Sphaerotilus montanus: one gene and its partner. The protein of the gene in region 2 binds, or shares a complex with, the protein of the main gene of each other region. Links are inferred from orthologs where the notes say so. Each region holds a gene or a part of one and is shown on either strand. Other genes may lie near its edges.

Evidence for each region.
Region 1: the proteins of ssb (region 2) and sbcB are in contact, whole or in part, in a crystal structure (PDB 3C94), measured with the Escherichia coli proteins. The link is inferred for Sphaerotilus montanus from one-to-one orthologs.

Annotation. Positions count from the first base shown.
Region 1 is NZ_JACCFH010000001.1:3,061,470-3,076,434, reverse strand. The notes cover bases 1,755-4,651. They hold sbcB (exodeoxyribonuclease I), read right to left. Parts: upstream 3,985-4,651; coding sequence 2,524-3,984; downstream 1,755-2,523. Other genes in these bases: BDD16_RS14040 (DNA ligase), read right to left, coding at 4,021-4,651; BDD16_RS14050 (hypothetical protein), read left to right, coding at 2,262-2,486; ylqF (ribosome biogenesis GTPase YlqF), read right to left, coding at 1,755-2,193. Also shown: BDD16_RS14060 (acyltransferase family protein), read right to left, coding at 1-1,062; more of ylqF, read right to left, coding at 1,183-1,754; more of BDD16_RS14040, read right to left, coding at 4,652-4,926; BDD16_RS14035 (UDP-glucose dehydrogenase family protein), read left to right, coding at 5,257-6,582; BDD16_RS14030 (porin family protein), read right to left, coding at 6,630-7,862; BDD16_RS14025 (undecaprenyl-phosphate glucose phosphotransferase), read right to left, coding at 7,912-9,309; BDD16_RS14020 (putative bifunctional diguanylate cyclase/phosphodiesterase), read right to left, coding at 9,522-11,678; BDD16_RS14015 (PAS domain-containing hybrid sensor histidine kinase/response regulator), read right to left, coding at 11,713-14,965. UniProt on the Escherichia coli protein: Degrades single-stranded DNA (ssDNA) in a highly processive manner.
Region 2 is NZ_JACCFH010000001.1:943,759-958,749, forward strand. Bases 11-2,933 are described here. They hold ssb (single-stranded DNA-binding protein), read left to right. Parts: upstream 11-1,159; coding sequence 1,160-1,708; downstream 1,709-2,933. Other genes in these bases: BDD16_RS04140 (chloride channel protein), read right to left, coding at 11-1,031; BDD16_RS04150 (M20 aminoacylase family protein), read left to right, coding at 1,760-2,933. In the rest of the region: more of BDD16_RS04140, read right to left, coding at 1-10; more of BDD16_RS04150, read left to right, coding at 2,934-2,944; BDD16_RS04155 (cysteine hydrolase family protein), read left to right, coding at 3,045-3,617; BDD16_RS04160 (helix-turn-helix domain-containing protein), read left to right, coding at 3,643-4,614; pgi (glucose-6-phosphate isomerase), read right to left, coding at 4,617-6,266; tal (transaldolase), read right to left, coding at 6,301-7,248; zwf (glucose-6-phosphate dehydrogenase), read left to right, coding at 7,462-8,919; BDD16_RS04180 (MurR/RpiR family transcriptional regulator), read left to right, coding at 8,954-9,805; BDD16_RS04185 (STAS domain-containing protein), read right to left, coding at 9,790-10,098; BDD16_RS04190 (MlaC/ttg2D family ABC transporter substrate-binding protein), read right to left, coding at 10,113-10,733; BDD16_RS04195 (MlaA family lipoprotein), read right to left, coding at 10,803-11,552; outer membrane lipid asymmetry maintenance protein MlaD, read right to left, coding at 11,549-12,031; lipid asymmetry maintenance ABC transporter permease subunit MlaE, read right to left, coding at 12,074-12,862; BDD16_RS04210 (ABC transporter ATP-binding protein), read right to left, coding at 12,859-13,707; iron-sulfur cluster insertion protein ErpA, read right to left, coding at 13,873-14,247; BDD16_RS04220 (bactofilin family protein), read right to left, coding at 14,283-14,717; BDD16_RS04225 (DUF6776 family protein), read right to left, coding at 14,788-14,991. UniProt on the Escherichia coli protein: Plays an important role in DNA replication, recombination and repair. Binds to ssDNA and to an array of partner proteins to recruit them to their sites of action during DNA metabolism. Acts as a sliding platform that migrates on DNA via reptation.

The DNA of each region.
Region 1 (14,965 bases), 2.1 Mb from region 2 along the record:
GCCGCTCGGTACCGACGCGCGGGCCGACGCCGAACGCTGGCCCGGTTGCACCAGGCGGATCCAGTTCGGGCGGTTGTAGAGGAAGGCCAGCCCGATCCGGTTGGCGAGGTGGAAGGCCCCCATCGCGATGCCGATCACCGAGACCATCGAGATGGTGGCGACCAGACTCGGGCTGCGGCCGATCGGCGAGGCCTGCAATGCCGGCACGATGACGATCATCGGCAGGTAGAAGCCGAGGTAGATCGCGATCGAGTTCTTGCCCAGGGTGTTGAGCCAACCCGCCCACGGGTGCGACGACACCAGCGACGCGATCACCACCACCGCGCTGATGCCCATGAAGCCGGCCAGCAGGTTCACCGACAGGTACTCGGTCAGCGCCAGCTTGACCAGCACGGCATTGACCACGGCCCAGACCAGCAGCCCGGCGATGGCCGGACGGCGGTGTTCGCGCGCCCAGTCGGCCAGCGCGAAGAAGCGGCCGGAGAAGACGTGCCCGACGTAGAAGAACAGGAAGAACATGCCGAAGCGGTCGACGTGGTAGATGCCCGTGTGCAGCGGGAACACGAACATCAGCACCGCCGCCGGCAACATGATCCAGACCGGCACGTGGCGCAGCAGACGCGTCGCCACGAAGTACACCGACAGCATCATGATGAACCACAGCATGCCGAACGGGTCGTACAGGTGGTAGAGCAGCGCACTCACGGCGTCGGCCAGATTGGCCGGTGCTTCATGGCCGAGCAGCCAGGTGATCGGCAGCACGATCACGGTCCAGAGCACGAAGAAATACAGGTAGTGCACGACCTTGGTGTCGAGGTAGTGCTTCCAGGGACGGTCGATCACCTGCGACAGGAACAGCCCCGAGATCAGGAAGAAGTCCGGCATCCGGAACGGCTTGGCGAACACGACGAAGTAGCCGAGCCAGCCGGCCTGCCCTTTCGCCACATGCCCCTGCATCGTCCCGGCAATCCACATGGCGACCACGGCGACGATGCAGAACCCCTTGGCGAAATCGACCCAGTCGTACCGGCTTCGGGGATCGGAAGGACGTGCTTGGCTCATGGCGTGGATCCTGGCTGAATGTGCAGGGCGCCAGTCTAGAAGGCCGGCAAGGGGGGATGCCCCCCCGCATTTGCACACCTGAACGCACCATGATGCGAAGCTGAATGCAATATTTACAAATCAGTCGTGACTTACGCCCTGGACACCATCCTCATCGCCGGATGTTGAAAATTCGTCATCCGGATCCTCGGATTCAGCCTCGCCGGCCAGCGGTGTCGCACCACGGCGGCCCTTGCGCGCCTTGCGTTCCTGCCGCGCCGCTTCGGCAATCGCCGCCTCGGCCGCCCAGACCAGGAACTCCTCCGGGGTTTCGAGCGTGATGCGCCCGAGGATGCCGTTGCGGTAGTCGTGGATGACGATCTCTGCCGCTTTCTGCAGATTGATCTTGCCGCCACCCAGCACGGCGCCCCGCTTGCGGCCGATGGCGGCCAGCAGTTCCTCGTCGTTGAGCGCCGTGGTGTCGGTCAGCTTGTAGCGGGCCTCGACCTGCCCGGCGTAGTCGCGACGCAGGGTCGCCAGCAACTCGACCGCCACCAGTTCTTCGTCCAGTGCGTTGCGACCGACCGCACCGGTGGCCGCCAGGTTGTAGCCGCCCTTCTCGATCGTGATCTTCGGCCAGAGCATGCCGGGCGTGTCGTAGAGGTAGAAGTCGCTCGCCAGCGCGATGCGCTGCTCCAGCTTGGTGATGCCGGGCTCGTCGCCGGTCTTGGCCGCGCGCTTGCCGACCAGCGTGTTGATGAGGGTGGACTTGCCGACGTTGGGGATGCCGCAGATCAGCACGCGCATCGGCTTGGCCATGCCGCCCCGCAGCGGCGCCAGGGCGCGGCAGGCGGTGATCAGGCGCTGGGCGGGCGCGGTGATGCTGGCGTCCAGGCCGAGCGCCTGCGTCTCGGGCAGGCTGTTGTAATGCGCCAGCCACAGCTCGGTGCGCGCCGGGTCGGCCAGGTCCTGCTTGTTGAGCACCTTGAGCGCCGGCTTGCCCTGCGTCAGTTGCGCCAGCAGCGGATTGGCGCTGGAGCCGGGTGCACGCGCGTCGAGCAATTCGATCACCACGTCGATGCCGTCCTTGACACGCGCGGTGATGGCCTTCTTGGTCAGGTGCATGTGACCGGGAAACCACTGGATGGACATCTGCAAAATCTTTCTGTGTCGAGGAACGGGGGGATGAACGGGATGCGGAACAACGGGAGAATAACGGGATGAAAACCTACACCCTAGAAGTCCAGCGCTACAAGGCCGCTGCCAGCCACCACGGGCTGGTCAACATCAAGTTCGACGGCCTGCTGGTGCCGCGCCCGACCCCGGAGGGCCAGGAGCCCGCCCATGTGCTGAGCATGAGCGAAGCGGATGCGCGCTCGCTCATGCTGCTGCTGAAGTCACAGTTCACGGAAATCGACAAGCGCAAGGCGCGCAGCCAGCGCTGAACCCGGCGCGGGCGGCCTTGGCAGCGGCACGCAGACCTCAGCCGCGGGTCGGCGTGATCTGCTCGGCGTAGTCGTAGAGCGCGCCGAGGATCTCCTGGGCCCGCTCGTCGTCCTCGTGCGCCTGGCCGAGGGTGTCGATGCGCTCGAAGAACTGCGCCACCGTCTGGGCACCGCCCTGCCCGTCCAGCAACCGCGCGGCGCAGTGGGCCTGCCAGCGCTGGCGTTCGGTGTCGGTCAGGGTCTCGGGGAAATTCCGGGCCCGGTAGCGCCAGAACAGCTCGTCCAGCCGCGGATCGTCAAAGGCTGGCGCACGGCCCGCGGGCAACTGGTCCGGCTTCAGCCCGCGCAGGCGCACAAGGCGGCGGCGGTCCTCGTTGTCGAGAAAGCCGCCGTAGAGGTCTTCATCCACATCGGGCGCCGGCGCACCCTCCACCACCGGCCGGGCATAGACCTCCTGCCAGATCCCGCCCAGCGTGCGCACCTGCGCCGCAGCGGTGTCCGCGTGGCGCAGGCACTGGGCCATGTCGATGCCCCAGTGGGCTGCACGCTCGGGAGACAGCGTCTTGAGGTTGGCGATCACGACCGGCGACTTGTTGAGGTGGATGGTCTTGATCGGCAGCCGCGTGAGACCTTCGGGCAGCGCGTCGGCGCGGGTGAACAGGCGCTCGCGGATCTGCGCCGCGCTCAGGCCCAGCAGTTCGGCCGGGTCGTGCGCCAGATCCCAGACGATCAGCTCGTTCTTGTTGGTCGGGTGCGTGGACAGCGGCCAGACCACCGCCAGGTTGCCACGCTCGGCACCGTACATGCCCGAGACGTGCAGGAAGGGCTGCCCCTGGCGCTGTGCACGGTCGATCTCGGCGGCCACGGCGTCCTTCTTGCGCAGCGCGAGGCAGAAGTCGAACAGCCGCGGCTGCCGGTCGCGGATCAGGCGGGCCAGCGCGAGCGTGGCGCGCACGTCGGACAGCGCGTCGTGCGCCGCTTCGTGGGCGATGCCATTGGCGGCGGTCAGGTGTTCGAGCTTGAAGGACGGGCGGCCGTCTTCATGGCGCGGCCAGACGATGCCCTCGGGGCGCAGGGCCCAGGCACAGCGCACGAGATCGACCAGGTCCCAGCGCCCGCAGCCGTTCTGCCACTCGCGCGCGTACGGATCGATCAGGTTGCGCCAGAACAGGTGGCGGGTGACCTCGTCGTCGAAGCGGATCGAGTTGTAGCCCAGGCCGATGGTGCCGGGCTGGGCGAGCTGCTCCTCGATGGCGCGGGCGAAGGCGTGTTCGGGCAGGCCCTGCTCCAGACAGTGCTGGGGGAGGATGCCCGTCAGGAGACAACTCTCGGGATCGGGCAGATAGTCCGGCGCGGGCTGGCAGTGGAACATGACCGGCGCACCGATCTCCTGCAGCTGCGCATCGGTGCGGATGCCAGCGAACTGGGCGGGGCGATCGCGTCGGGGCACACGCCCGAAGGTTTCGTAGTCGTGCCAGAGGAATGTGGAATCAGCCATGGGCGGCACCTTAACCGATCAGGAAAACGCCGCAGATCAGAGCCCGTCGGCGCGGCGCACGAAACTGGCGAAGCGCGGCACGCCGTGGCTGGTCTGGCCGCGGAACCGGTACACGATGAGGGAGCCGATGGGAGGTGGCGTGCGCCGCTCCTCGTCCGTGAAGCCGGAGCCGACCAGGAAGACGACACCATCGGCGTTGCGCACCTGCAAGGCACCGAGCATCCCCGCCAGACGGCCCTGCCCCGGCGTATAGCCGATCACCTGCGCATCGTCATCGTGCACCGGCTTGAGCTTGAGCAGCACCTCGCTGCGCCCGCCAAGGTTGGGCGCATCGGCCCGGTGCAGCATCAGGCCTTCGCCACCGACGTCGAGCACTTCCCGCAGACGCTCCCGCAGTTCCGCCCGGTCGGCCACCACGACCTGATCGACCGCATGCAACTGCGGCCACTGCGCCAGTTCGACCACCTGCCGGATGCGGGCGGCCCGTTCATCGAACCGTCCTCCGGCGCGCTGCATCTCGAACACCATGTAGTGCACCTGGCTCCAGGCCCCGTGTTCGGGCCTGCGCTTGCGCACCAGCGACGACACCTCGTCGAAGCGGCCACGACCGAGCCAGAGTTCTCCGTCCAGGGCCTCGTTCGGCAGGCGCGCCAGAAAATCCTTCGGCGCATCCAGCACCTGGCCAGTGCGGGTGCGCAGCGCCCGTCCATCCCACAGGGCACGGACCCCGTCGAATTTCTCGCTCACGAGGAATCCATCCGGATCGACATCGGGATCTGCCGTTCGCGCCAGCAGCACACCCGAGGACTGCCCGATGCGCTCCGGCACCACCGGCTGGGTCTGGGCAACCACCTCCCAGATGGCCCCCAGCCAGGTCACCAGCCCACCAAGACCTGCCACCAGCAGCCCCCGACGACGACGCATTTCGCCCATGATCGACATGTTCAAGCTCCCCTGCTCCGTGAAAGTTCAGTCCTGCGCATTTTTCATTTTTCTCTCTGCCATGCATCATGAATCGAACCATTCCGTACCACACCAGTTCCGAGGGGGGAGAAATGGGGGACAGGGAAAACACGCAGTGACAGGGCTTCAGGCTCCACGTCATGCAGGGCATCTACACTCGGCAGAGTGAGCCGGAAGAACACACCAGATCGTGACCTTGGAACGCTCCGGGCCACGCATGCAGCACGCCCTCGAATCGACGGGGTCGTGCAGGCGACTCGATCGGCTACAACACCAGATTGATCCAGCAACCTTGAGGGTAGAGAAGCAATGAAAGTCACCGTCATTGGCACCGGCTACGTCGGATTGGTGACAGGCGCGTGCCTGTCGGAGATGGGCAACCACGTGGTGTGCCTGGACGTGGATCCGGCCAAGATCAAGATCCTCAACGACGGCGGCATCCCGATCCATGAACCCGGCCTGCTCGAAGTCGTGCGCCGCAACGTCGCCGCCGGCCGCCTGGAGTTCACCACCGACATCGAACGCTCGGTCGCCCACGGCACCATCCAGTTCATCGCGGTCGGCACCCCGCCCGACGAGGACGGCTCGGCCGACCTGCAGTACGTCACCGCCGCCGCGCGCAACATCGGCCGCTCGATGACCGACTTCAAGGTCATCGTCGACAAGAGCACCGTGCCGGTGGGCACGGGCGACAAGGTGCACGCCGCCGTCGCCGACGAGTTGGCCAAGCGCGGCCTGCCGGAGATGGAGTTCGCCGTCTGCTCGAACCCGGAATTCCTGAAGGAAGGCGCGGCCGTCGCCGACTTCATGCGCCCGGACCGCGTCGTGGTCGGCGCCGAGGACGAGCGCGCCATCCTGCTGATGCGCGCGCTCTACCAGCCCTTCGTGCGCAACCGCGACCGCCTGTTCATCATGGACGTCAAGAGCGCCGAGTTCACCAAGTACGCCGCCAACGCGATGCTGGCCACCCGCATCAGCTTCATGAACGAGCTGTCGCGCCTAGCCGAGAAGGTGGGCGCGGACATCGAACTGGTGCGCGTGGGCATCGGCAGCGATCCGCGCATCGGCACGCACTTCCTGTACGCGGGTGCGGGCTACGGCGGCTCGTGCTTCCCCAAGGACGTGAAGGCGCTGGCCATGACCTCGGCCGAGATGGGCATCCCCTCGAAGATGCTCAAGGCGGTCGAGGAGGTCAACGAGGAGCAGAAGATGGTCCTCGTCGACAAGGTGGTCGCCAGGTACGGCGAAGACCTGTCGGGCAAGACCTTCGCGATGTGGGGCCTGGCGTTCAAGCCCAACACCGACGACATGCGCGAGGCACCGAGCCGGGTCATCATCGGCGAGCTGCTCAAGCGTGGCGCGAAGGTGCAGGCCTATGACCCCGTGTCGGCCGCCGAAGCGCAACGTGTCATGACCGGCTGGGACGGCCTGAGCTATGCCGACGGGCAGAAGCAGGCCCTGGAAGGCGCCGATGCGCTGCTCATCGTCACCGAGTGGAAGGAGTTCCGCACGCCCGACTTCGAGGCCATCCGCGACAGCCTCCAGGACAAGATCGTCTTCGACGGCCGCAACCTCTACGAGCCGGAGCTCATCCGTTCGTTCGGGCTGACCTATCTCTCCATCGGCCGGAACTGACGCGCCCGATGGCGGGACGAGAAACGGGCGCCGAGGCGCCCGTTTCTTCATCGCAGCAGCGCCTGACCGAAGCAGGTGTACGTCGTGACGCTGTAGGGCACCGTGAGCGTGGAGCTGCCGCTCATCGACGGCACGCTGCGCTCGCTCCAGTGCACCCCGCAGCCCACATCCACATTGCGCAGCACGGCGTACTGCACGTTCAGCCCCAGGCTGCTGGTGCGGTCGCTGGCGGAGGAAGGCAACACGCCGTTGCCGATGGTCAGCGAGTTGTCCAGGGAGCGGCGGGCATGCGAGAGACTGCCGGTCATGGCGACCTTGGACGTGACCTCCCATTGCGTGGTCAGCCCGAGCGTCGTGGTGATCGCGCTGTTGGAAGCGGCGACGTTGATGGCGCCGGTCGTGAAGTCGTAGGCGCCATTGCTGGCGTCGCGCGTCAGGTTCAGGCTGGTCGAGAGCTTGCCGGTGGGCTTCCAGTTCCAGCCCAGCGCACCAGTCCAGCTGTTCGTGCTGCGATCCGCGAGCGACTGGTGTTCCTTCGTCAGGCTCACACGGCCATTGAACACGCTGGCACCACCAGGGTTGATGATGGCCGAAAAGTCCAGGTCGTTGCGACGGACCTCGTTGCCGGTGTTCGGGTAGTCGACATTGGCGTGCCGCAGACCGGTCCGCAGGGTCAGGCCGCTGGCTGGCGTGACGCGCACACCGGCATTGAGCGACGCCTGGTTGACGTTGTTGCGGGCGTAGGTGGTTTCGGAATAGCGTGCACGCGACAGGGCCGCACCCGCATCGAAGCTCCACATGGTGACCAGCCCGAGGGTGGCCTGGGCACTGGCACTGTGGACGGTCAGCAGATTGCGCAGTCCGCTGGACAGCGCGGCCGCATCCGTCGGCAGGCTCTGGCGCGAGGAGAGCGCCACATTGCCCGACAGCCGCTCGACAGTCTCCCAGTCCAGGCGCGTGTCGAGGGCGTAGTCGGTGTTGTTGAGCGTGCTCAGCTTGCTGTAGCGGTTCGCATTGGCACTCAGGGTGGCCGTCAGTCGCTGGCGGCTGATGGGCTGGTCGAGGCCCAGGCGCACGCCGGTCGAGGAGATCGTGTCGGACTTGGCCAGTGCGTCCGTGTTCAGGAACACGTTGCTGTTGTGCGTGAACCGCTGCGAGACACCGAGGTAGTACGGGCTGGTCTCCGCACGGGCACTGCCGGCGACCAGGCAGGCCAAGCCGGCCAGTGTCAGCGCCAGCGGGCGCACGGAAAACTGCTGCGGTAGAGTCATCTTGAACATGGTCCGGCCTGTCATGTGGGTGGGATAGTGGGAGGGATGAAATCGGAAGTCAGTAGGCACTGCGATCGAAGAGCATTTGCCGGACCGTCCGCGCGATGATGCGCAGATCCAGTCCAAGCGACCAGTTGCGCAGGTACTCCAGATCGTAGTGCACCCGGGCGGCCATCTTCTCGACCACATCCGTCTCGCCGCGGCAGCCGTTGACCTGGGCCCAGCCCGTGATGCCGGGCTTGACCTTGTGGCGCACCATGTAGGAGCGGATGATCGGCCGGTACTGTTCGTTGTGGGCCACCGCGTGCGGCCTGGGGCCGACGATGCTCATGCGGCCCTGCAGCACATTGACGAACTGGGGCAACTCGTCCAGAGAGGTGCGGCGGATGAAGGCACCGAACGGGGTGACCCGCGGATCACCCTTGGTGGCCTGGGTGACCTGGGGGCCGTTTTCCATCACGCGCATCGAGCGGAACTTGTAGACCACGATCTCGTCGCCATCGAGACCGTTGCGCCGCTGCCGGAAGATGACCGGTCCGGGCGAACCAAGCTTCACGCCGATCGCCACCACCAGCAGCACCGGCGCGATCAGGACCAGGATCAGGCTCGCCAGCACGATGTCCGTCAGGCGCTTGACGAGTCCGTTCAGCCCCACGAACGGGCTTTCCAGCAGGCTCACCACCGGCACGCCATCCATGTTGCGCATGCGGCCCTGGATCACGTTGACACCGAACACATCCGGCACCAGGTAGATCGACACGGCCGCGTCCTGCAGCACCGAGATCATCTGGCGGATGCGGGGCTGGTTGCTGAGCGCGAAGGTGATGTAGGCATCCCGGATGTGGTGCGCGCGGATGAGCGCCGGGAGGTCCTCGAGTCCGCCGAGCAGCCGCTCGCGGACCCGCTCGTCACAGCGGTCCGGATGCCGGTCCTCCACATGGCCGACCAGGTCGTGCCCGTACGGCGCCCGCGCCAGGATTGCCTCGGCGATCCTGGCTCCCAGCGGACCGCCACCGATGACCAGCGCCGGACGCCGGTGGGCCGGTTGCGCCGCGAACCGGCGCATGAGCCAGCGGCCCGCCAGCACGAACGCCAGTTGCGCCACGGGTGTGCTGACGACCCAGACCACCGCCACATCCAGGCGGAAAAACTGCAGGCTGTCGGACGCATGGCCACACAGGAAGAGGATGGCCACCACGGCCGCCCAGGCCGTGACGATGTCGACGGCCGAATTCGAGGGTCGCTCGTAGAAGCGGTTGGTGCCCGGAAACATCAGCGTCATGGTGAACACGCCAAGCAGCAGCACCGGGCGGTCCACCGACTGGCTCAGCCACAGCGACGACAGCAGCAGGCACAGCACCGCCAGCAGCGGCTCGGCCAGCGCCGCCACGAAGACCGGCACCGATTGCGGCGCCCTGGGGAACACGCTGCCGGAGTCGGCAGGACCCGCGGTCATGGCAGGCCCCATGCCCGCCTCGAACGCACGGAGCCCGCGAAGCCGCTCGGGCACCCGGGTGTCAACGGCATCGGGAACGGACTGGTCGAGGTACATCGGACGGCATGGCAGACAGCCCGCAGAGTGGAGCTTCTATTGTCCACAGAGAAAATGTCCGCTTTTTTCAGCCTGGCAAGCAGTATCGGCACTAGTGCCGTGAACCCCCCCTCATGTCAGGGGATCAGGGGATGGCTCCACCGCGGCGCCCAGGCGTGCAGCCACCGGATCAGCTCCTCCGGTGTCATGGCGCAGGCGAACAGGTTGCCCTGCATCTCGTCGCAGCCCAGGCGCAACAGCACATCCCGCTGCTGCGCCGTCTCGACCCCCTCGGCCACCACCTTCAGATCCAGCGAGCGCGCCAGGGCGATGACGGCCGTGACGACCGCCGCACTCTGTCGTTTCACGCCCAGATCGCACACGAAGGACCGGTCGATCTTCAGCTCGCTGATCGGCAGCTGGGTCAGGTAGGCCAGCGAGGAGTAGCCGGTGCCGAAGTCGTCGATGGCAATTTCCACGCCGATCTGGGTCAGGCGGTGCAGGTCCGGAATGACGCGGTCCAGGTTCTGCATCAGGCCCGTCTCGGTGATCTCCAGCGCCAGTGCGCGCGGCGCCAGCCCGTGGCGCTCGGTGGCGGTGCGCACCAGATCGATCAGGTCCGAGCGCTCGAAGGCCCGGCTCGGCAGATTCACCGCCACGCTCAGCTCCACGTCGTGCACATCGCGCCAGACGCCGATCTGGCGGGCCACCTCGCCGATGGCCCATTCGCTCATGGACACGATCAGGCCGGTCTCCTCGGCCAGCGGGATGAACTCGCCGGGCTGCACCAGCACGCCGTCGCGCCGCCAGCGCATCAGCGCCTCCACGGCCACCACGGTGGAGGTACCGACACGGACCTTGGGCTGGTAATGCAGCACCAGCTCGTTGCGCTCGATCGCCTTGTGCAGCGCGCTTTCCAGCTCCAGCCGCTCGCGGCCCTGTCCCGCCAGATGCGGCCGGTAGACCTGCATTGCGTTGCGACCGCCGGACTTGGCCGCATACATCGCCACGTCCGCGTTGCGCAGCAGGTCGACCACGCTGATCCCGTCGCGCGGAAACAGGCCGATGCCCACGCTCGCGGTGACGAAGTACTCGCGCCCGCCCAGCACCACCGGCTCGCGCATCGCCTGCAGGATGCCCTGCGCCACATGCACGGCCTGGGCCTCGTCGATCACTTCGGGCAACAGCGCGACAAACTCGTCACCGCCCAGCCGTCCCACGGCTTCCAGCGAGCGGTGCGAGCGCAGCACGGTCGCATCGATGCTCATGTCGGCGATCTGGTCGCAGTGGTGGACACAGGTACGCAGGCGCCGGCTGATCTCCACCAGCAGCTCGTCACCCTGCCCGTGGCCGAGCGTGTCGTTGATGTTCTTGAAACGGTCGAGGTCGATCAGCAGCAGCGCGAAGTCGTGGCCCATCCGGCGCGCCTGCTCCAGGGCGCGCTCGGCGCGCCAGATCAGCTGGCGCCGGTTGGGCAGCCCGGTGAGCGCATCGAAGTTGGCCAGATGCCGGATCTTGTCCTCGATGAGACGCCGGTCGGTCACGTCCTGGATGATGCCGGCGTAGGCACACAGCCCGCCCTGGTCGTCGAACTCGGGCTCGGCCTCGACGTGCACGATGCGCTCGCGCCCGTCCGGCAGGCGGATCGTCACATCGCTGTCGAGCACCGTGCCATGCCGCACGACATCGCGCAGCAGCGGCGCCATCGCTCGGCGGGCGCCCGGCACCAGCAGCCGCATCATCTCCGGCACCGACAGCGGCGCGCGCGGTCCGTGGCCGATCACGCGCAGCGCCTCGGGTTCCAGCTGCATGCCACCGCCGAGGCGCCAGTCGAAGCTGCCCATGCGGGCCAGATCCTGGGCACGGGCCAGCTTGGCGCGGCTGCGCAGCAGCTCCATCTGGATGTGCGAGGTGCGCAGCAGATAGCGCAGGCGCCCTGCCAGCAGGCTCCAGTGGTGCGACTTGACGAAGAAGTCGGTCGCGCCCGCGTCGAAGGCCCGCTCGATCGAGGCCTCGTCGTCGAGCCCGGTGAGCATGAGCACCGGCATCAGCTCGAAGCCGGGCAGGTCACGCAGCGCCTCGCAGGTCCGGAACCCGTCCATGCCGGGCATGACCGCGTCGAGCACCATGACATCGGGGGACCAGTCGGCCAGCATGCGCATCGCCGCCAGTCCGCCGGTGGCCTCGTGCACCGTGAACCCGCGCTCGCGCAGCGCTGCACCGGTCAGCAGCAGGTTCACCTCGTCGTCGTCGACCAGCAGGATGCGCGGCTGGCGGTCGGCGCCGGGCGCCATGGCGGGATGCTCTTGGTTCAATCGTGGATCCTGCTCAGTCGGTCTGCATGGACAGGCGGTGTCGCACACCCTCCTGCACACGCTGCATCTCGTTGCGCAAGGCCTCAAGGCGCGGCAACAGTCCGGTCATGCCGGTGCCGCGCCGCAGCGCCTGCTCCATGTCCGCGCACAGTGCGGACAACTGCAGCGCCCCCAGGCTGTTCGCCGACGACCGCAGCGTGTGGGCCACGTGCAGCACCGACGCCGGGTCCAGCCCGAGCGGACCGGCCCCGAGCATCGGCATCAGCCGGCTGATCGACGCGTCGAACGCCTGCATCACCCGGCGCACCAGCTGGTTGCGTCCACCGGGATCGAGATCGTGCAGGCGCTGCAGGGCAACCGCATCCAGCAGCGGCGGGGCTGGCGACAGCGGCGGATCGTCTTCCAGCGCCAGAAAGAGGGTGGGCTCGGGCGGAGTCTGCAGACCGTCGGAGAAGTGGCCCCGCTCGCCGAACCCGGTCAGCGCGCCGGGCGCGGTGCGGGCGGCGGCTTCGATGTCGCGCTGTCCGCGCCGGCCCAGCCGGTTGCCGACATAGCGCCCGAGCACCGCCAGCAGCTGGCCTTGCCGGTAGGGCTTGGACAGGTAGGCATCGAAGCCGAGCGACAGGAACCGCTCCTCGTCCCCCTCCAGGGCATTCGCCGTGACGGCCACGACCGGGGTCTGCGCCGGCGTGAGGAAGGTGAAGCGGGGCGTCGGGCCGCGCCGCAGCCACTGCAGCGCCTCCACACCGTCCATGCCCGGCATCTGGATGTCCATCAGCACGAGATCGAACAGGTCCTCGCACAGGGCACCCAGGCCCTCCAGTGCCGACCCCGCCACCCGCACGCTGCAGCCCATGCGCTGCAGCATCTGGTTCATGACTTCCTGGTTGACCGGGTTGTCCTCGACCACCAGCACCGAGGCACCGAGCTGCGGCATGCGGACCTCGCCCTCCTGGCGGGCGGCGGCGATACCGAGGATGGCCTGGCGCAGCTCGGCCTTGCGCACGGGCTTGTGGATGAAGCGGACAAACCCGGCCTCCTGCGCGACCCGCACATCGTCGGGCGCGGCCACCGAGGACAGCAGCACCAGCTGCGTCCGGCCGATCAGCCCCTCTGCGCGCAGGCGCTGCGCCAGCTCGATGCCGTCCATGCCCGGCATGTGCCAGTCGATCAGCGCCAGATCGAAGGGCGACTCGTCCAGTGGCAGCGTGCGCAACAGCTGCAGCGCCTGCGCGCCATCACCGACCAGCGTCACGCGCAGGCCCCAGGCGGTCAGCATGTTCTCCAGCACGGTGCGGTTGGTGGGATGGTCATCGACCACGAGCACGCGGATGCTGGGCATGGTGGTCGCGTCCCCCAGCCCCTGGGTCAGCGACGAATCGCCACTGCCGGCGCTCACCGGCAGCGTGAAGCTGAAGGCCGAACCGACACCCGGCTGGCTGCGCACGGTGATCGCCCCGCCCATCAGCTCGACCAGCTGGCGCGAGATCGCCAGGCCGAGCCCCGTGCCGCCATAGCGCCGCGACAGGCCGACGTGGACCTGCGTGAAGGCGTTGAACAGGCGCGGCAGCATGTCCGTCGCGATGCCGATGCCGGTGTCCTGCACCGTGAACACCAGCAGCACGTTGCCCGCAGCCGACGCGGGCGCGTGGTTCAGATCGACGGTGATCTCGCCGTGCTCGGTGAACTTGATCGCGTTGGACACCAGGTTGGTGAGCACCTGGCGCAGACGCAGCGGATCGGCCAGCACCGTCGCCGGCAGGCCGGTCGCTTCGCGGAAGCTCAGCTCCAGACCCTTCTCGTGCGCGCGCGGCGCCAGCAACTCCAGCGTGTCCTCGACCACGCTGCGCAGCGAGAACTCCGACGGCGCCAGTTCCAGCTTGCCGGCCTCGATCTTGGCGAAGTCCAGCACGTCGTTGATGATCTCCAGCAGGCTCTCGCCGGAGCGGTAGACCGCCTGCGCGAAGCGGCGCTGGCGGTCGTTGAGCGCCGTGCCCAGCAGCAGCTCGGTCATGCCGAGGATGCCGTTCATGGGGGTGCGGATCTCGTGGCTCATCGTCGCCATGAACTGGCTCTTGGCGCGCGAGGCCGCCTCGGCCGCGTCGCGCGCCGCCTGCAGCTGCAGCTCGCGCTCGCGCTCCTCGGAGACATCGTCGATCAGCCCGTAGACCCGGATCTCGCCGTCCTGCAGCACGCGGGTGCGCGTGCGCTGGCGCAGCCACCGCACGCCGCGCTGCGGATGGCGGATGCGCACGGTGACGTCGGTGCTGACCGAGTGCGGCTCGTCCAGCCGCTGCTGCTCCAGCAGGGGCGTGTCTTCCGGCAGCACCCGCAGCGGCAGCAGTTCCGCATGCGGCAGCACCTGGGACGCCACCAGCCCGAGCATGTCGTACACGCGGGCGCCGATGTAGAAGTAGCTGTCCCGGTGCGGATCGGTGACGAACACGCCCTCGTCGATCGACTCCACCAGCTCGCGGTAACGCTCCTCGGACTCGCGCAGCTGCTGGGCATCGCGGCGCTGCTGGGTCACGTCGCGCAGCTGGCAGATCACCACCGTCGGGCGCCCCAGCCGGTTGCGCACGGCAACGTAGCGGGCGCTGATGACGCGGTCCCCGTCGGCGGCGGGTCGCTCGAACTCGTGCTCGATGGCATCGTGGCTGTCCACCGCCCGCGTCAGGCAGGCCTGCACCCGCTGCTGCACGCCGTGCCCGAGCAGCTCGTCCAGATCCCAGCCGCCGACCTGCGCGCTGTGGGCCGAGAACTCCAGCTCCGCGTGCCGGTTCAGCGAGACGACCCGGAACCGCTCCGCGTCCAGCACCACCAGGCTGATCGGGATGTGCTCGGTCAGCACCGCCAGCAGCGCCCGCCCCTCGTCGATGCCGAACTCGCGCTCCTTGCGGTCGCTGATGTCGCGGCAGACGCAGACCACCTGCGGCCGCCCGGAGGTTTCATCGACAACGACCTGGGCGTCGATTTCCAGCCAGTAGGGATCGCCCGGCAGCATGTCGTCGCGGCCACGCCGGGCAACGAATTCACGCACGAAGTCGTCGCCGCGCACCAGGCAATCGCGCAGCAGCAGCGCCAGCCGGGTGTCGTCGGCGTCCCCGAGCAGCACGTCCCAGAGGGTGCGGCCGCAGATCTTGCCGGGCGAGTGGCCAGTCGCCTGCACGAAGGCCGGATGCGCCCACTCGATGATCCCCTCCGCATCCGTGATGACCGCGCCACGGCCAACCCGTGCCGCCAGCAGGGCCACCCGCGCCAGCCGC
Region 2 (14,991 bases):
GCCGGCACGCCGCTCCACGCCGACAGCCAGGTCGCCACGAACTTCAGCAGCGTGTAGAGCGGCGGCAGGCCGTCCTCGCCGTGTTCGAGCAAGGCGCGGGTCGGGTGGTAGCCCGCGCCGGCCGTGGCGCCGCCGGTCACCAGCCCGATCACCGCCACCGCCAGCCCGCACGCCGCGGCGAAGCGCAGCGGAAACCGTCCGCGCCATTGGCTGATCCGGTCACCGCCCTGCGCGCAGACCACCAGCAGCCGCGCGAACAACCCGCCCGCCAGCCCCGACGCCAGCGCCACCGCGACGCCAGGACCGAGCAGCGACCAGTCCAGCCGCGGCACGACCAGCGCGCCAAAATAGCTCTGGTTGCCGAATACCGAGATCGACACCAGGCCAGCCAGCACGATGGCGGCGATCGTGAGGTTGCTGTGCTGCAGGTCGCGGCGGCGGGTGAGCTGCTCGATGGCGAAGACGATGCCGCCCAGCGGCGTGTTGAACGCGGCGGCCACGCCCGCGGCGGCACCGGCCACCATCAGGTCGTGCGCGTCGATGCCGCTGGCAGGCGACAGCCAGCGCCGCGCATGCTGCATCACGCCCGCGCCGACCTGCACCGTCGGCCCCTCGCGGCCGATCGACAACCCGGCCAGCAGGCCCGCGCTCGTCAGCACCACCTTGTGCAGCGCCAGCCGCAGTGACACCAGAGCCGAGGCGCGTCCGGGCGCAATGTCGTCGTGCAGCGCGGCGATCACCTGCGGGATGCCCGAGCCGGCTGCCTCGGGGGCGTAGCGACGGGTCCACATCAGCACCGCCACCGTCAGCAGCGGCGTCCAGACCAGCGCCAGCCCGGCGCCGAACCAGCCGCTGCCGCGCAGTTGCAGGTGGGTGTCGGTCGCCAGTTCCGTCAGCAGCGTGAAGCCGACCACGACCAGCCCGGTCAGCACGGCATAGGTCAGCACGACGGCGCGGTCGATCCAGGGGCGGCTGTGCAGCACGGCCTCGCGCAGCGCCTGCCAGGGAGGGGTTCGGTCGGGGGGTGGCATCACCAGTCAGAGGGAGAGCGCCGTCGGCGCCCTGTGCGGCACAATTGTCCCCCAACTTGTCACACATTCCGGCCCGGACCTCTGCGTCCCGCCGCCGGACAGCACAGCACCCACAGGAGCGAGCGGCCATGGCCTCCGTCAACAAAGTCATCATCCTCGGCAACCTCGGGCGCGACCCGGAAATGCGCTACACCCCCAGCGGCTCGGCCATCTGCAGCCTGCGCGTCGCCACCACGCGCAACTGGAAGAGCAAGGACAGCGGCGAACGCGTCGAAGAAACCGAATGGCACTCGGTGGTCATGTACGACCGCCAGGCCGAGATCGCAGGCGAATACCTGAAGAAGGGCCGCCCGGTCTACATCGAAGGCCGCCTGAAGACCCGCAAGTGGCAGGACAAGGACGGCAACGACCGCTACACCACCGAGATCGTCGGCGAAACCATGCAGTTGCTGGGCGGGCGTGAGGACGGCGGTGGTCGCAGCGGCGGTGGCGGTGGCGGCAGCGACTACGGCGACGACATGGGCGGCGGTGGCGGTTATTCGCCGGCCCCGGCTCCGCGCGCAGCAGCGCCCCGTCCGGCCGCACCGCCACGGGCACCCGCGCCGCGGCCGGCACCGGCGCCAGCGCCCAAGTCATCGACAGGGTTCGACGACATGGACGACGACATTCCGTTCTGAGGCCCCTTCGGGGGCTAAGATGGCCTGACACGCACCCGCGAGTCCGACGCCATGAACGCCCCCGACCTCTCCCCCCTCGTCGCGATCCGCCGCGACATCCACGCCCACCCCGAACTCTGCTTCGAGGAAGTCCGCACCGCCGACCTGATCGCCCGGACCCTCGCCGGCTGGGACATCCCGGTCCACCGCGGCCTGGGGACGACGGGCGTGGTCGGCATCGTCCAGGGCACGGCCGGCGAGTCGTCCCGCGCCCTCGGCCTGCGCGCCGACATGGACGCGCTGCCGATGACCGAGCACAACACCTTCGCCCACGCCAGCCGCCACGCCGGCAAGATGCACGCGTGCGGCCACGACGGCCACGTCGCGATGCTGCTGGCCGCCGCGCAGCAGCTGGTCCAGCAGCGTGACACCTTCGCCGGCACCGTCTACCTCGTCTTCCAGCCAGCAGAAGAAGGCGGCGGTGGCGCCCGCGAGATGATCGCCGACGGCCTGTTCACGCAGTTCCCGATGGACGCGATCTTCGGCATGCACAACTGGCCGGGCATGCGCGCCGGGGACTTCGCCGTCTGCAGCGGCCCGACGATGGCGTCGAGCAACGAGTTCAGGATCACCCTCACCGGCAAGGGCTCGCACGCCGCGCTGCCGCACAACGGGATCGATCCGGTGCCGGTGGCCTGCCAGATGGTGCAGGCCTTCCAGACCATCGTGACGCGCAACAAGAAGCCGACCGACGCTGCCGTCATCTCGGTGACGATGATCCACGCCGGCGAGGCCACCAACGTCGTGCCCGACCACTGCGAGATCCAGGGCACGGTGCGCACGTTCACGCTCGACGTGCTGGACCTGATCGAACGCCGGATGCGCGAGATCGCCACGCACACGGCGGCGGCGTTTGGCGCGACGGTGCAGTTCGAGTTCCACCGCAACTACCCGCCGACGATCAACCACCGCGCCGAGGCCGAGTTCGTCCGCGAGGCGATGCGCGCCGTGGCGGGCGACGCACGCACCCATGAATTCGAGCCGACGATGGGCGCGGAGGATTTCAGCTTCTTCCTGCAGGCCAAGGCGGGGGCCTATTTCGTCATCGGCAATGGCGACGGCGACCACCGCGCGCACGGGCACGGACTCGGCCCCTGCAATCTGCACAACCCGAACTACGACTTCAACGACGGGCTGATTCCGCAGGGAGCGGCGCTGTGGGTGGCGCTGGCGCGGCGGTGGCTGGCACAGGACTGATGTCCGTTTTGCGTCGCATCCGGTCTGGTTCAGACCAGACAGGACCGCGGGTACAGGCGACGATGGCAGCCATCCCACCGCCCTCGCCAAGGAGCCTGCCATGTCCCGAATCGACACCCCGCACCACCCGACCGCCCTCCTCCTGATCGATGTCCAGCAGTCCTTCCGCGCCCGCCCCTACTGGAGCGAGGCCGACGTCCCCGCCTGGCTCGCCGCGACGAACCGCCTCGTCGCCGGCTGCGCAGCACGCGGCATCCCGGTCGTGCAGGTCTTCCACACCGACGGCCCGGACACGCCCGACAACCCCTTCGCGCCCACCAGCGGCCTGATCCGCCCGATCGACGGCCTCGCCCCGTTCGACGCCGCGCTGCGCATCGACAAGCACCGCCACAGCGCCCTCGTCGGTACCGGGCTGGGCGTGTGGCTGCATGCACACGGCGTGCAGCGGCTGATCGTCGCGGGCATCCGCACGGAGCAGTGCTGCGAGACGACCACGCGCCACGCCAGCGACGAGGGCTGGGCGGTCGACTACGTGACCGAGGCGACGCTGACCTTCGAGATGACGACGCCAGCCGGCGCCACGTTGACCGCCGCCCAGATCCGCGAGCGGACCGAGACCGTGCTGGCCGGGCGCTTCGCCACGATCCGCACCGTGGACGAGGTGCTGGCCTGACGCACACTGTCGGCCCACCACCGACATGATCGACATCCTCTTCCTCGTCCTGCCCGACACGCTGCTGCTGGACATCGCCGGTCCGGCGGAAGCGTTCCGGCTCGCCAACCAGGCGCTGCGTCGACGCGGTCTGCCCGAGGCATTTCGCCTGCGCTACGCGGGGCCGCAGACGCAGGCCGACTCGTCCGTCGGATTGCTGCTGGCGAGGCTGGAGCCGCTGCCAGCGGCGTTCGTGCGACCGACCTGGGTCGTGCTGCTCGGCCGGCCGGGAGACGCCTGCGAGGTGGTCGGACACGGCGCGGAATGGATGGACGCACGGCACTGGCTGGCGCAGACCGTGGCGCCACGGCTCGCTGCGCCCGGCGAGGCACCGGACGGGGTGCGACTGCTGACGGTGTGCAGCGGCGCCCTGCTGGCCGCAGACGCCGGCCTGCTCGCCGGACGGCAGGTGACGACCCACCACGAGCTGCTCGACGACCTGCAGGCCCTCGCCCCGACAGCCCGCGTGCAGGCCAACCGCGTCTTCGTCGAGGACGGCGCCGTGCTGACCAGCGCGGGCGTCACGGCCGGCATCGATCTGGCGCTGCACGGCGTGGCGCAGGTGTGCGGCGAGGTGATCGCCGCCGCGGTAGCGCAGGTGATGGTGGTGTTCGCGCGGCGCGGTGTGCAGGCGCCGCAGGTCTCGGCGCTGCTGGCCCACCGCGACCACCTGCACCCGGCGGTCCACCGCGTGCAGGACGCCGTCTGCGCCGCGCCCGCCGAACCGTGGGACAGCGCGCGCATGGCGGCGGCGGCGCATGTCACCGAGCGGCATCTGGCGCGGCTGTTCCGGCTGCACACCGGGGTGTCACCGCGGGGCTATGTCGAGCAGGTGCGCGCGGCGCTGGCCGGGCAGGCGCTGGCGCAGGGAAAAACCGAACGGGAAGCGCTGGCCCTGGCCGGGTTCTCGACCCCGCGGCAGATGCGACAGGCGCTCGGCAAGCGCCCGTCGCGCTGAGTTCAGCCCAGCAACCGCTGCAGCAGCGCCGCCGTCGAGCCGTCCAGCCCGTCCGTGTCGCCCGTGGCAAATCGCGGCAGCAACTGGCTGCACAGCGCCTTGCCCAGCTCCACGCCCCACTGGTCGAAGCTGTTGATGCGCCACAGCGCGCCGCTGGTGAACACGCGGTGTTCGTACAGCGCGATCAGCGCGCCCATCGCCGCCGGGGTCAGCCGATCGAGCACCAGCGTCGTGCTCGGGCGGTTGCCGGGGAAGGTGCGGTGGCGGGCGATGGTCAGCGCGTCCAGCGACTTCGACGCGGTCGGCGCCGTCTCGCCCATCGCGTCTTCGGTGGACTTGCCGAGCATCAGCGCCTGGCTCTGCGCGAGGCAGTTGGCGAGCAGCTTGTGGTGCTGGTCGGCCAGACCGGCGCGCACGCTGTCGGGCAGGCCCGTGCCGCCCGCCGCGTCGTAGCACGGCGTCTTCACGGCGATGAACTCGACCGGGATCACGTCCGTGCCCTGGTGCAGCATCTGGAAGTAGGCGTGCTGGCCGTTGGTGCCGGCTTCGCCCCAGACGACCGGCGAGGTGCCGAAGGGCAGCGGCTGGCCGTCGAGGTCCACGCACTTGCCGTTGGACTCCATCTCCAGCTGCTGCAGGTAGGCCGGCAGCCGGCGCAGGCCTTGGTGGTAGGGCGCGACCGAGCGGCTGGTGTAGCCGTGGAAGTTGCGGTACCAGACGTCGAGCAGGCCGAGCTGGATCGGCAGGTTGGCTTCCAGCGGTGCTTCGGCGAAATGACAATCCATCGCGTGCGCGCCGGCCAGCAGCGCGCGGAAGTTCTCCGCGCCGATTGCCAGCGCAATCGGCAGCCCGATCGCGCTCCACAGCGAGTAGCGCCCGCCCACCCAGTCCCAGAAGCCGAAGGTCGTCGTGATGCCGAACTTCGCCGCCGCGGCCACGTTCGTCGTGGTCGCCGCGAAGTGCTTCGCGATCGCCGCCTCGCCGCCCTCGCCGTAGCCGGCCAGGAACCACGCGCGGGCGACTTCGGCGTTGGCCATCGTCTCCTGCGTCGTGAAGGTCTTGGAGGCGACGATGACCAGCGTCTCGCGCGGGTCCAGCCCACGCAGCACCGGCACGATGTCGTGGCCGTCGACGTTGGAGACGAAGTGCAGCTGCAGCCCGCGGTGTGCAAACGCATCCAGCGCCGGCACGACCATCTGCGGGCCGAGGTCCGAACCGCCGATGCCGATGTTGACGACGTGGCGGATGCCGCTGGTGGCCGTGTCGCGCACCTGCTCGACGTAGGCCAGCAGCCGGTCGAGGACTTCATGCACCTCGTCGCTGAACGGCGCCGCACCGCGCGGGGCGCGCAGCGCGGTGTGCAGCACGGCGCGACCTTCGGTGTGGTTGATCGGCTCGCCGGCCAGCATCGCGTCGCGCCGCTGCTCGATCTGGCATTCGCGGGCCAGCGCCAGCAGCAGGCCGCGGGTCTCGGCGTCCCAGTGGTTCTTCGACAGGTCAGCGAACACTTCCGGGGCGCTCAGCGAGAACGCTTCGGCGCGCGTGGCGTCGTCGGCGAAGGCGGGGCGCAGATCGAAGCGGCGGCCGCTCTGGGCGAACTGCGCGGTCAGCGCGGTCCAGGCGGCGGTCTGGTCACAACGCGGAGCTTGCATGGTGGTTTCCTCGGTCGAGCAGCGGGCGGGTGGTTTACAGCGACAGGATCATCTGGTCGAGCTTGCCAGCATCGACGGCGAAGCCGCGGATGCCTTCGGCGAGCTTCTCGGTGGCCATCGCGTCCTCGTTGAGGGCGTAGCGGAACGAGGCTTCGTTGTACGACACGGCGTGGACCGGCGCATCCTTGGCCGCGGCCGGATCCTGCGCACGCACGATCGGCGCCTCGCTGGCCTGCAGCTGCGCCAGCAGGTCCGGGCTGATCGTCAGCAGGTCGCAGCCAGCCAGCGCCACGATCTGGCCGACGTTGCGGAAGCTGGCGCCCATCACCTCGGTCGGGATACCGAACTTCTTGTAGTAGGTGTAGATCTGGGCCACCGACTGCACGCCCGGGTCATTGGCACCCGCCATCGCGGCCTCGTCCCACTTCGCGCCGGCCGACTTCTTGTACCAGTCGTAGATCCGGCCGACGAACGGCGAGATCAGTTGCACGCCGGCCTCACCGCAGGCCACCGCCTGGCAGAACGCGAACAGCAGCGTCAGGTTGCAGTGGATGCCTTCGCGCTCCAGGATGCGCGCGGCCTGGATGCCTTCCCAGGTCGAGGCGATCTTGATCAGCACGCGCTCGCGCGGGATGCCGGCGGCTTCATACAGCGCGATCAGGCGGTGCGCGCGGGCAACCGTGGCGGCGGTGTCGAAGCTCAGGCGGGCATCGACTTCGGTCGACACGCGGCCCGGCACCACCTTCAGGATCTCCAGCCCGAAGCGCACCAGCACCTGGTCGACCACTTCGTCCAGCGGCAGGCCACGGTGCGCGGCGACCGTCTCGGCCAGCAGCGGCGCGTAGTCGGGCTGCTGCACGGCCTTGAGGATGAGCGAGGGATTGGTCGTCGCGTCCTGCGGCGCGAACTGCGCGAGCTGCTTGAAGTTGCCCGTGTCGGCGACAACGGTGGTGAATTGCTTGAGTTGGTCGAGCTGGTGCATGGCGTTGGGTCGTTTCGAGGTGAATCGAGGGGGTGGCGAGCCGGTTCGCGGCGATCCGCAATTAGAACCCGAGACCGCGGCCTGTCGCGGACAAGCCGGTTACGCGGCCGTGCGGCGCCGCACGATTGACCTTCCAAAGAAACTGGTGCATCATCTTTTGTGAAACTGGGTTACACACCCTGAACCAACCTCCTTCTCTTTCCGAGGCCCTGCATGTCCTTCGATCTTGTCTTCTTCGGTGGCACCGGCGACCTGACGTGGCGCAAACTGATGCCCGCGCTGTTCCAGGCATTCCGCCATGGCAAGCTGCCGGCCGGGGGGCGCATCCTCGCCGTGGCCCGCGATGAACGCAGCGACGACGACTACCGCGCCTTCATCAAGGAGCGTTTCAGCGAGGTCGAAAGCTCCAAGCGCCCGACCGACGACGAGTTCGCCCGCTTCGCCGAGCTGCTGCACTACCGGCGCATGGACCTGTCGCACCCCGAGGACTACAACGGGCTCAAGCAGTGGATCGACGCCCGCGGCGCCGACACCGCCGTGCTCTACCTGGCGACCAGCCCGCACCTGTTCCCGGTGATCTGCGAACAGCTCGGCGCCGCAGGCCTGAACGCACCGCACATCCGCGTCGTGCTGGAGAAGCCGCTGGGCCACGACCTGAAGAGCGCGCAGGAGATCAACCGCGTCGTGCGCTCGGTCTTCGCCGAGCAGCAGGCCTTCCGCATCGACCACTACCTGGGCAAGCCGAGCGTGCAGAACCTGATGGCGCTGCGCTTCGGCAATGCGCTGTTCGAGCCGCTGTGGCGCCGCGAGAGCATCGCCAACATCCAGATCACGCTGGCGGAGTCGCTGGGCGTGGGCACCCGCGGCGATTTCTACGACCGCACCGGCGCGCTGCGCGACATGGTCCAGAACCACGCGCTGCAGCTGCTGACGATGATCGCGATGGAGCCACCTTCGACCAGCGACGCCGACGCGATCCGCGACGAGAAGCTGAAAGTCCTGAAGTCGCTCAAGCCCTTCACGCCGGAGTCGGTGGCGCGTGACGTGATCCGCGGCCAGTACCGCGCCGGCAATGTCGGTGGCCAGGCGGTGCCGGGCTACCAGCAGGAAGTCAAGGTGCCCGAGGGCAGCCACTGCGAGACCTTCGTCGCGCTGCGCACCGAGGTGCAGAACTGGCGCTGGGCGGGGGTGCCGTTCTACCTGCGCACCGGCAAGCGCCTGGCGGCGCGCGACGCGCAGATCGTCGTGAACTTCCGGCCGGTGCCGCACCCGATCTTCCCGGGCTCGCAGCGGGCCAACAAGCTGGTGATCAAGCTGCAGCCGGAAGACGGGCTGGAGCTGCACCTGCTGGCGGCCAAGGGCAGCGGCACGAGCGACTCGCTCGCCCCGGTGTCGCTGGACCTGGACTTCGACAAGGCCTTTGCCGCCGAGCGGGTCGGTGCCTACGAGCGCCTGCTCCTGGACGCGATCGCCGGCCGGCTGAACCTGTTCGTGCGCAGCGATGAGCAGGAGCAGGCCTGGCGCTGGGTGGAGCCGGTGCTGGACGCCTGGTCGCGCGAAAGCAGCGGCGGCGGCGAAGGCCCGCGCGGCTACGCGGCTGGCAGCTGGGGACCGGCGGCAGCCAGCGCCCTGGTCGCCCGCGACGGCAACACCTGGAGCGAGGAACAGTGAAGTGAACACCCCGTCATCGTCCTTGCTGCCCCCGATGCTGGACCGCATCCGCGCTTCGCTGCCGGCCCTCTCGCCTGCCGAACAGCGTGTGGGCAAACTCGTGCTGGCGGATGCGCGCAGCTTCGCCAGCCTGCCGGTGGCCGAGCTGGCCGAGCGCTCGCACGTCAGCAAGCCGACGGTGGTGCGCTTCTGCCGCAGCATCGGCTATGACGGGCTGGCCGACTTCAAGCTCAAGCTGGCCGGCACGGTCAACGAGGGCGTGCCCTTTGTCCACCGTTCCGTCGACGAGGACGACAAGCCCGCCGATCTGGTCGTCAAGGTGATCGACAACGCGGTCAGCGCCCTGCTGAAGTACCGCAACGACGCCACCGCACACGCCTTCGACCGGGCCATCGAGGCACTGACAGAGGCCGCGCGCAAGAAGCAGCGCATCGAGTTCTACGGCGTCGGCAACTCCGGCATCGTGGCGCACGATGCGGAGCACAAGTTCTTTCGCCTGGGCGTGCATGCGGTCGCCTACAACGACGCGCACGTGCAGGTGATGGCGGCGACCATGGTCGGGCCAGGCGACTGCGTGGTGGTGATCTCGAATTCAGGCCGCAGCCGCGACCTGCTCGACGCGCTGGAGATCGCGCGCCGCAAGGGGGCGACCACCATCGTCATCACCGCCAGCGGCTCGCCGCTGGCGCACCAGGCGCAGATCCTGCTGAGCGTGGACCACCCCGAGGACTACGACCGCTACAGCCCGATGGTCAGCCGCCTGCTGCACCTGACGGTGATCGACATCCTGACGACGGGTGTAGCGCTGCGGCTCGGCCCGGAACTGCGGCCGATGCTGCAGGAGATCAAGAAGAACCTGCGCGCCAAGCGCTACGCAGCGCCCTGACCCCCGCCGGGTTGCCGACCCGACGAGACGAGGTCGGCCACACCGTAGACGCGGGCCAGTTCACCCAGCCGCCGCGGCAGTCCGTCGATGTGCAGCGAACGCCCGCCGGCCGCCGCCTGGCGGTGCAGGTCGACCAGCACCGCCAGCGCGCTCGAATCGAACTGCTGCAGTCCGCTCGCATCGACATCGACCACGGCACCCGCCGGCTGGCGCGCAAGTTCCGAGGCCAGCGTCCGGACCGCGGCGCTGGCCTCCCGGACGGTGATGCGGGCAGGCAGTTGCATCGCCGGCATGACTGCGTCCGGACTCAGCTCTTGGCCGCAGCCGCGGCCTTGTTCTTCTCGGCGAGCTTGGTGATCAGGCCATCGATGCCCGAGGCCGAGATCTCCTGCGCGAAGCTGGCCCGGTAGGTCTCGACCAGCCAGACCCCCAGCACGTTCACGTCGTAGATCTTCCAGCTGTCGCCGGTCTTCTCCACGCGGTAGTCGAGCTGGATCGGCTCGCCCTTGCCCTTGACCTCGGAGCGCACCAGCACCTCGGTGTCTTCCGGGCGGGCGCGCAGCGGCTTGAGTTCGACCGACTGGTCCTTCACCTGCGTCAGGGCCCCTGCATAGGTGCGCACCAGCAGCGTCTTGAACTCTTCCTGCAGACGGGCCTGCTGCTCGGGCGTGGCCTGGCGCCAGTAGCGACCGACCGCGGACGAGGTCATGCGCAGGAAGTTGACGTTGGGCAGGATCTTGGCATCCACCAGCGTCATGATCTTCTTGGTGTCCCCCGCCTGGATGGCCTTGTCGGACTTGACGGTTTCGATCACCTCGCCCGAGATCTGCTTGATCCAGGCGTCCGGTGCGGTCTGGGCGTGGGCGACGGCCGTGGCCAGCACCAGTGCGGCGGTGGCGATCAGCGAGGTCCAGCGTTTGTTCAACATGAATGTCCTTTCAGCAACCATCCGGAGCCGGACGGTCGGTCTTCAACGTTTCGGGGATCTGTCCGGTTGTCACCGGCTGGTCGGGGCCGGCGCGGAGGCGGCCGGATCCGCAGCGGGGGCGGTCATCGGATCGACTTCTTCTTCATCCGGTGGATTGCCATCGTAGACAAGGCTGCGGCGGCGCTGCAGATACGCATTGCGCACGAAGGCGTACTTGTCCAGGGCGATCTCGTCGATCAGCTTGGTGGCCGACAACAGCCCCGCCCGGGTGCTGACCAGGCGGAGACCGGTCATCGTGTTGCGGGTCAGCGAGACCGACACCAGGGCTTCAGGGGACGCTTTCATGTCCACCGGCAACCCGATCGAGTCGCGTACCGTGGACGGGCCGAGGATCGGCCAGACGATGTAGGCACCAGTGGGCACACCCCAGCGCCCGAGCGTCTGACCGAAGTCCTCGCCGTGGCGCTCGAAGCCGAGTTCCGTGGCGACATCCATCACGCCGCCGAAGCCGAACACGGTGTTCGTGCCGAAGCGCATCACGTCGCTGAAGCCATCCGCGATCCGCCCTTGCAGGAACAGGTTCACGGCCGACCAGGCGTCCCGGACATTGCCGAAGAAATTCGACACCACCAGTTGCACCGGCGACGGCAGCACCGCCTCGTAGACCTGCGCGGCCGGCTTGAGCACCGCCTTGTCGACCGCCTCGTTGAAGGCGAACACCTTGCGGTTCATCGGCTCCAGCGGGTCAGGACGCTGCGCCGTGGCGCACCCCGCCAGCAACACCACGCTGCACAGCAGCGCCGACAATGACCGCCTCATGGCTTGCCGGCCGGTGCGTTGCTCGCATCGGCCGCCTTGTTGAACAGGAACTGGCTGATCAGCGTCTCCAGCACCACCGCCGACTGCGTCTGCGTGATCACATCGCCCGCCAGCAGCGTCTTGTCGGAAGCCCCGGGCTCGATGCCCAGGTACTGCTCGCCGAGCAGACCGGCGGTGAGGATCTTGACGGAGCTGTCCTTGGGGAAGGCGAAGCGCTGCTCCATCTCCATCTCGACGGTCGCCTGGAAGGACTTGTCATCGAAGCTGATGCGCGTGACCCGGCCGACCACGACACCGGCACTCTTGACCGCCGCGCGGGCCTTCAGGCCCCCGATGTTGTCGAAGCGTGCGGACACCCGGTACACCGGTTCGAACGACAGGCTCAGCAGGTTGCCAGCCTTGAGCGCCAGGAACAGCAGAGCTGCTGCGCCAATCACCACGAACAGGCCCACCCAGAGGTCATGACGGGATTTCTGCATGTTGTTTTCCTCTGCTACGAATTCGGATTCAGTCCTGGAACTTCAGATCGAGAACATCAGCGCGGTGAGCACGAAGTCCAGACCCAGCACGGCCAGCGAGGACATCACCACCGTGCGGGTCGTCGCACGCGCCACGCCTTCGGGGGTCGGCTGGCAGAAATAGCCCTGCAACAGCGCCACGAAGGTCACCGTCAGCCCGAAGACCATGCTCTTGATGACGCCGTTGCCGACGTCCTTGAAGACATCGACCCCACTCTGCATCTGCGACCAGAATGCCCCGGAATCGACCCCGATCAGCATCACGCCCACCAGCCAGCCACCGGTGATGCCCACGGCGCTGAACACCGCCGCCAGCAGCGGCATGGCGATCAGGCCCCCGATGAAGCGCGGTGCGAGCACCCGCAGCACGGGATCGACGGCCATCATTTCCATCGCGGCGAGTTGCTCGCCCGACTTCATCAGGCCGATCTCGGCCGTGAGTGCCGTGCCGGCCCGACCGGCAAAGAGCAGCGCGGTCACCACCGGGCCCAGTTCCCGCACCAGCGACAGCGCCACCAGCAGCCCGAGCGCCTCGGACGAACCATAGCGCTGCAGCGTGTAATAGCCCTGCAGCCCGAGCACGAAGCCGACGAACAGCCCGGACACCGAGATGATGGCCAGCGAGTAATTGCCCAGAAAGAAGATCTGGTCCGCCACCAGCCGGAACCGGGCCAGCGCCGCGGGCATCAGGGCCACCAGGCGCCCCATCAGGCGGGTGGCCTCGCCGATGTCGGTCAGGCTGCCGCGCACCGACTGCCCGATCGCCGACAGCATGTCCGCGATGCCGCTCATCGTTCACCTCCACGCAAGCCGAAGTCTTCGCCGACCGAGGTGGCGGGATAGTGGAAGCGCACCGGACCGTCCGGCGCGGCATCGACGAACTGCCGCACCAGCGGATCGTCGGTCTTGCGCAATTCGTCTGGCGTGCCCTGGGCTGCGATGCCGCCATTGGCAATGAACACCACGTGGTCGGCGATCGAGAAGGTCTCGTCCACGTCGTGCGACACGACGATGCTGGTCACGCCCAGCGCATCGTTCAGTTCGCGGATCAGGCGGGCCGCCACACCCATCGAGATCGGATCGAGCCCGGCGAAGGGTTCGTCGTACATGATCAGGTCCGGGTCGAGGGCAATCGCCCGGGCCAGCGCCACACGCCGGCTCATGCCGCCGGAGATCTGGCTGGGCAGCAGGTCGCGCGCACCACGCAGGCCGACGGCGTTGAGCTTCATCAGCACCAGATCGCGCACCATGGTCTCGGTCAGGTCGGTGTGCTCGCGCAGCGGAAACGCCACGTTGTCGAACACCGACAGGTCGGTGAACAGGGCCCCGAACTGGAACAGCATGCCCATGCGCCGGCGCATCGCCATCAGACCGGCGCGGTCGAGGCCGGCGACATCGGTGCCGTCGAACAGCACCTGACCCGACATCACGCCCAGCTGGCGGCCGATCAGGCGCAGCACGGTCGTCTTGCCGCCACCCGACGTGCCCATGAACGCCACGACCGACCCTCTCGGCACCGTCAGGTTCACATCCTTCAGGATGATGCGGTCACCATAACCACAGGTCACGCCACGCAACTCGACAAGCGGCGAGACAGAAGCGGCGACAGAGGGTGCGGGGTTCGAGACAGGTGGCACGGGCGAGGCGCGAGCGGCAGGTTCAATCCGCGGGAACCCGCGGCACTGCCGTCGATGATAGGGGAAAGCACGGAGATCGGTTTGAAGAAGCGTTGATCCGCACCGACTGCACAAAAATGACAAAGCCGCCCGAGGGCGGCCCTGTGTACGGCAAGCCGTGCCCGATCAGGTCGAGAAACTCGATCCGCAACCACACGTCGTGGTGGCGTTGGGGTTCTGGATGACGAACTGGGAACCCTGCAGATCTTCCTTGTAGTCGATCTTGGCACCCGTCAGGTACTGCAGACTCATCGCGTCGATCAGCAGCGTCACACCATTCTTGTGCATCTCGGTGTCGTCGTCGTTCACGATCTCGTCGAACGTGAATCCGTACTGGAAGCCTGAACAGCCCCCACCCTGCACGAACACGCGCAGCTTGAGATCAGGATTGCCCTCTTCCGCGACCAGATCGGCCACCTTGGCAGCAGCGCTGTCGGTGAAGATGATCGGGGCGGGCATGTCGAATTCAGGGGTGTCGATGATGTCGGCGACGGCGCTCATGGGCGACTCCGGTTAGCGTTCTTGCAGTGGATCAATTACTTGTCATTGCCCGTGGCCAGCAGCTTCAGAGAAGGCTTGTCCTCCAGCGCAGCCGATCCGGCGCTCTTGCCGGCCCCCCCGGAGGAGATGCGGTGCAAAGCGCCTTCGATGGTAGCACCCTGGTGCATTTCGAGTGCCTCGTAGACGACATCACCCTGGATGTGTGCCTTGGGCTGCAACTCCAGCAGGTGGTTGGATTCGACCGGGCCGATGACTGTCCCGTTGATGATGACATGCCCCGCCTTGACCGTGCCGGTGACCTTGGCTTTCTCGCTGATCACGAGGATGCTGGTGTCATTGGCGCTGGCGACCACGTCACCCTGGATCTCGCCATCGATCCGCAGCCCGTCACTGAACCGCAAGGTTCCCTGGATCACGGTACCTTCACCGATCAGGCTGCGGATGGCGGGCTGTTTCTTGGAGCCGAACATGGAATGTTGTCCTGAATGAAAAGTGGTTTGCCGCAATGGCGAAGAGGGTCGTGACCGACGACGACAAGGTTCACATCCGGGCGACTTCGGACGCCTGCAGCTTTCCTGCCGCATCCAGAACCTTGATTTCCAGCTGTTTTACCACGACCCCTGGCGGCAGATCGACCACGCCCTCCAGGCGCTGGTACTGTTTCATTTCAAATGACTGACTGGCCTTGGTCACGGTCTGCACCCAGGGGCGCCCCTCCTGGGTACCGGTGACCGTCAGGTCGTA